DNA from 2 places in the Peribacillus sp. NPDC058002 genome. Region 2 is predicted to be linked to the other one. Evidence: predicted binding sites of a transcription regulator. Region 2 holds the regulator's gene; the other holds the start of a gene.
What was found. Region 2 encodes Rex, which represses fermentation and respiration genes when NADH is low (regulators of the CRP and FNR family bind a similar motif). Its sites were predicted from a motif close to TTGTGAAATATTTCACAA; they were not measured.
Positions count from the first base shown of each region.

Region 1: a site for Rex is predicted at 1,103-1,120, ahead of qoxA (cytochrome aa3 quinol oxidase subunit II). Genes of this name have one in related genera too.

Region 1 is NZ_JBHVQU010000002.1:120,960-124,176, reverse strand. Features, by position in the region: gene ACFVSH_RS01220 (hypothetical protein) at 1-52, shown strand, start outside; gene qoxA (cytochrome aa3 quinol oxidase subunit II) at 1,240-2,169, shown strand; gene qoxB (cytochrome aa3 quinol oxidase subunit I) at 2,243-3,217, shown strand, end outside.
Region 2 is NZ_JBHVQU010000078.1:4,841-8,057, forward strand. Features, by position in the region: gene ACFVSH_RS14695 (ABC transporter ATP-binding protein) at 1-384, opposite strand, end outside; gene moaC (cyclic pyranopterin monophosphate synthase MoaC) at 518-1,024, shown strand; gene ACFVSH_RS14705 (redox-sensing transcriptional repressor Rex) at 1,058-1,717, shown strand; gene ACFVSH_RS14710 (YdiK family protein) at 1,747-1,959, opposite strand; gene ACFVSH_RS14715 (CPBP family intramembrane glutamic endopeptidase) at 1,956-2,681, opposite strand; gene groES (co-chaperone GroES) at 3,016-3,217, shown strand, end outside.

The DNA.
Region 1 (3,217 bases), on a different contig from region 2:
GAAAACAAAGGCTAACACTCAAACAAAAAGAAGTACAGAATTCAGTAACTAAAACGAGGAATATAGCATAATGAACTTGCATTCTATCATCAGATTTACTAACATGGTTGAACATAACCAGTTGTTCTTCTTTCTAAAGAATTTGAGTCAACATGATCCGAATGGTTGAATGCGCTTTCATTTTACAGAGAGCTTGAATTGATTACCAGTTGGCTTTTTAATACAATACAATATACTGGGCTCGTCATGTACAAAAAAATATTTCAAGTAATCCTTTGTATTTGAAATACTAACGATGTGCTTGGGTATTCAAACCAAACTGCCTGAACGCCAGGAAGTTTTCACTTTGCATTTTGAACTATATCCACGAGAAAAGGACACTTTTAAAAAGTCCTTTTTTTGTGGTTTTTTTATGTGTTTTTCCCTGAAGATACAAAAGGGATGTCGTTGATTTTTGAATAGTGAGTTTCCAAAATCCGGAGTTGATTGAACCACCAAATGTACTCTTTTGTAAAATGGTTTTTGTCCAGTCCGCTGATATTGATTGATAAACAACTTGACTAGTTGTAACAAGTTTGACTGACCACTGAATTACTTCACCCACGACTAATACTAAACGCCTGTTTAGGAATACTGAAAGGGCAAAAAGTATTGCGAGGATAAAAAACACAATTACATTTCACACTCGTTGTTTCCTTATATATATATAACATTGACCAGTGTTGGATCATAAAGGTATTGAAGCATGGAAAAAACATCGTGTACAAGGCGGCTACCATTTACCAGGTTCTATGGCCGAGTGAAAAAAATCCGCTATAAATCATGTTTTTCAACGAAAGATAACTAATTAACAGGATAGGTAATATAATTCATAATCTTTAGAAGTTTTGAGGCAATATACGCGGTGAATATAATGTGAAGATTTTATTTCATTATACTAGAGTAATATTAAACGGAAAGTGACCGGTATTATCTGCAATCCTGTACTGATAAGTGAATTTTCCAAAGGTAATTTATTAAACATTTATTATATTTCATTTGCTGAAGATTTTCGAACATTTCTGTTCATTTACCATCTTCTTACTGCTCTTTATTGAACTTTATGTGACAGATGTCACTTTGTATTGTCTTTTTTTACACTTGGGATTAATATTGGTATGTCGGGGTTTGTGAACATGGTAACACTTTGTCCGAATAATTACCAATTGGAATTTTATTATGTAAGAAAGGGGTAGTACTATGAAAATAAAATGGGCTCTATTAACTATACTTTTTACAATTGCCACTGTGCTAACCGGTTGCGATAACCCATTAATGGTCTTGGACCCTAAAGGGCCAGTAGCTGCAACACAAGCAGATGTTATTATGATTTCGATATGGACAATGGCCTTTGTCGTCCTTGTCGTTATGGTACTTTATATCTTCATGATAATGAAGTATCGTGCTTCCAAACAGCGTGATGATTATGAACCACCTCATATTGAAGGAAGTAAGGTTCTTGAAATAATTTGGGTTGCGATCCCAATTTTGATCGTCGCTTTCCTATCCGTTGTTACTGTTAAAACAACAAATGAAGTTGAGGCAACACCTAAAGGGTACGGAGATCAAGAACCTTTAGTTATTTACGCTTCATCTTCCAACTGGAAATGGCATTTTAGTTATCCGGAAGAAGATATCGAAACGGTCAACTATCTGTTTATACCGACTAACCGACCAATTGAATTTAAACTTTACTCATTCGGTCCAATCTCAAGTTTCTGGATTCCACAACTTGGAGGACAAAAATACGCGATGTCGGACATGGTTAATACGTTGCACTTAGCAGCTGATGTACCAGGTGAGTATATGGGTCGAAATTCAAACTTCAGTGGTTCAGGTTTTGCTCAGCAAACGTTCAACGTAAATGCATTGTCAGCAAAAGATTATGATAAGTGGGTAGATGAAATTAAAGCTACTGCTAAACCGATTACTGAGGAAAAATTTAATGAATTATTAAAACCTGGTCATGTGGGACAATCCACTTACACTGGAACTCACTTAGAGTTTTCACCAGCTCCTGAAGGGGAAAATGCTGGTCATGACCACGGATCTTCTGATACTGAAGAAAATGATTCCAAGGATTCACACGAGGAACATTCAGAACACAGCAACATGAATCATGATCACTAAGAATTAATTTCGTTCGATAAAACAACTAGGTTTACAAGATAAGGAATATTTTCCTGAAAGGAGTCACAAAAGTATGGATTACTTTGATCGATTTGCCGTACCTCATCCAAGTCCTGCGATTTATGCATCCATGGTTGCCATTGGTTTAACCATGATTGCGGTTGTCGCCGGAATTACCTATTTTAAAAAATGGGGTTACTTATGGCGTGAGTGGTTAACAACGGTTGACCATAAACGTATTGGTATCATGTACATCTTGTCAGCACTGCTTATGCTTTTCCGTGGTGGCGTCGATGCTCTTATGATGCGTGCTCAAACGGCTATTCCAGATAACGGTCTTTTGGATGGACAGCATTATAATGAGGTATTTACAACACACGGGGTCGTCATGATCCTGTTCATGGCTATGCCATTTATCATTGGGTTAATGAACATTGTTACACCATTACAAATTGGAGCGCGTGACGTAGCATTCCCACGTCTGAACGCAGTAAGCTTCTGGTTATTCTTCATGGGGGCAATGCTATTTAACATCTCTTTCGTAGTCGGTGGTTCTCCTGATGCAGGCTGGACATCTTACTTCCCGCTGGCAAGTAACGATTTCAGTGAATCAGTCGGTTCGAACTATTACGCGATTGCAATTCAAATTGCTGGTATTGGTACATTAATGACTGGTATCAACTTTATCGTAACCATCTTGAAAATGAGAGCACCTGGTATGAACTTAATGAAAATGCCAATGTTCACATGGTCTATCTTGATCACAAACTTCATCATCGTTTTCGCTTTCCCTGTATTGACAGTGGCACTTGCGTTGATGACAATGGATCGTCTATTCGGAACTCAATTCTTTACGATGGCCAATGGCGGTAGCGATATGCTTTGGGCGAACTTGTTCTGGGTTTGGGGACATCCTGAAGTTTATATAGTAATTCTTCCAGCTTTCGGTATTTACAGTGAAATCATTTCGACATTTGCACGTCGTAACCTGTACGGGTATAATTCGATGGTTATCTCCATGGTAGCTATTTCCACTCTATCTTTCGTT
Region 2 (3,217 bases):
GTCGTATTCATTCAGCACTTTTTGGTAAATTGTTTCGTTTTCAAAGATGTCAGGTCTGGCCATATCAGCCTCAAGGCGACGCAGGTCCTTTTCTTGCTCTATAAGGTCGGTGAATACAGTCAGCATCTCATCCCAAATGGTCAGTTCGGATTCCAATCCCGTATCCTGGGCCATATAGCCGATGGTGACGCCTTTTGGTTTGATTATCTCACCGCCATCATGGGAAAGCTGCCCGGCTATGATTTTAAGCAGAGTTGATTTACCGGCGCCATTTCGGCCGACTAGTGCAATTCGATCTTTATTTTGAACTTCGAGCTTCATATTTGATAAAATAAGTTCAGCTCCATAATATTTCGATAGTTGATTGATTTGTAATAAAATCATAGATTTCACCTCAATTGATTATTGTTAGTGTAACGTATTTTAGTTAATATCGGCAACAGCTTGGTTCCAAGCTTAAACAAAAGCTGTTACATAAAGTGGAATAATAGTGTATGATTTAGGAGGGGTTACTTAAATGGGAGACTTAACGCATTTTAATGAACAGGGCAGGGCCAAAATGGTCGATGTGAGTGCTAAGCCTGAAACAACCCGGACGGCAGTAGCTCAATCGAGCATTTTATTGAATGATGAAATATATGAATTGGTCACGAACCATAAAATGAAAAAAGGTGATGTACTGGCTGTTGCGCAAGTTGCAGGAATAATGGCCAGCAAGAATACATCCAATATAATTCCAATGTGCCATCCCATTGCTCTGCAAGGGGTCAATATAGCCTTTGATTGGGAAAAAGAAGAACAAGGATATAGGCTTACGATTGAAACGGAAGCTAAGACAAAAGGGAGTACAGGTGTGGAAATGGAAGCGTTAACAGCTGCATCCGTGACTGCCTTGACTGTTTATGACATGTGTAAGGCCATTGATAAGGGAATGGTGATCGGGCCTACATTCTTAGTGGAGAAAACAGGCGGAGTGTCCAGTAGCGATTATAAAAGGCAAGTAAAGCAAACAGATAGAGATTAAGTTGACAAGCATGTGTGAAAGCGGGGAAGAACAATGAACCATGACCCAAAGATACCGCAGGCGACAGCCAAAAGGTTGCCATTGTATTATCGATTTTTAAAGAACTTACATTCCTCAGGCAAACAAAGAGTTTCCTCGGCAGAGTTAAGTGAAGCTGTAAAAGTGGATTCTGCCACAATTCGCCGTGATTTTTCCTACTTTGGCGCGCTTGGGAAAAAAGGCTACGGCTACAATGTCAATTACTTATTATCCTTCTTTAGAAAAACACTAGATCAAGACGAATTGACCAAAGTCGCTTTAATCGGGGTAGGAAATTTAGGAACCGCTTTTTTAAATTACAATTTCATGAAAAATAATAATACAAAAATTGAAATGGCTTTCGAGGTTTCTGAAGAAAAGGTCGGCAAGCGAATAGCTGATGTGCCCATCTATCATATGGATCAAATCGATACATTATTGCAGGAAAATAATATTACTGCGGCTATATTGACAGTGCCAGCACAGGTAGCCCAGACGATAACCGATCGTCTAGTCAAAGCTGATATAAAAGGAATATTGAATTTCACACCTGCACGGCTGACTGTGCCTCCATCCATAAGGGTTCACCACATTGACCTGGCCGTGGAGCTTCAGTCGCTCATCTACTTCCTGAAACATTATCCTGTAATGGAAGAAGCCGCATTGGAGGAATGAAAAAAACGCTGCATCATTGCAGCGTTTTTTTATTTTTTCTTATTTTTTTGTGCAGCTTTAATCTTAAAGTGCAGCATGATCATGCGTAATCCCGATCCAAAATCAAGAGTTGCAATAAGGACAAGTATGTAGGCAAAGAGTCCCCATCCGGAAGAATTGACGGTTTGAATCGCGATAGCGGTAAAAAGAGCTCCTAAGCCAGCATAGATGATGCCCATAAATAATGGTGATTGACGTTTCATAATAAACCTCCGATGAAGGCCTGTGCAGTATCTAGCATCTTCTCAATATCCTCCCGATATACCACTTGAAGGATGATAACAAGCGTATTCATCGCAATATGAGCGCTCATGGAAACGAGAATGCGACCTGTTTTCGCATAAAGGAAAGCAAAGGTGAAGCCCATTGCCGTATATAATAGAAGATGTTCAAATTCACCATGCGCCAAGCCGAAAATAACTGAGCTGATTAAAGCTGAAATAAAGAAGTTAAAGCGTTTATGAAGAGACCCGAAAATGATTTTCCGGAAAATTAATTCTTCCAATATAGGTCCAATTACTGAAGTGACGAAAATGACCATGGGGACTTTGTAAATGAGTGAAATAAGTTGCTGCGTATTTTCAGATTCAGACTTCACCCCAAGGATTTGTTCAATGCTGCCGGCAATGCTTTGTGCAAAAAGAGCCATGAACACTCCTGCAACTGCCCATAATATGGACATCGGGACGGTAGTTTGATTTCTCGTGCCCAACTGTTCCCTCATATCTTTTTTCATTAAAAAAAGAATCAAGAATAAAGCAGCGAGAAAACTGAAAACTATCCAATATGCTGCAGACTTCACTTCGAGTTCATCGGCCGGCATTCCGGTAGAAGATCCGATAAGCATGAAAATGGGTACCCCAACAATACTGGATAATTGCATGCCAATATAAGTGATGATGACGAACCAATATTCTTTTTTCAAAAATGAAAACTCCTTTTATAGTCACCCATCCCGTTCGGAACGTTCCTGATATGGGGACAATCTATAAACGCATACTCCAAAATGGTATCAAATATTGAGGCAGAACACCACTTAAAGGTACCCCTAACATAACATTTCAATTACATTGTTAAGGAAATCATTATGTTAAAGTAGTTTACCCTTAATTTATCAGAAATTAATAAAAAATTTTCAATAAGATACTTGCAAAAAAGGCTCGGTTTATTTAATATTATAAATGTGTTAGCACTCGATGATGAAGAGTGCTAATAATCATGAAACAAATTATCAAGAGAATATGAGGAGGTTGTTTCACTTGTTAAAACCATTAGGTGATCGCGTTATTATTGAACTAGTTCAAACTGAAGAAAAAACTGCAAGCGGTATTGTTCTTCCTGATACTGCTAAAGAAAAGCCACAAGAAGGTAAGGTAGTAGCAGTTGGTACTGGCCGTGTCCTTGAAAATGGCGAACGTGTTGCTTTAGAGGTTGCCCAAGGCGATCTAATTATCTTCTCGA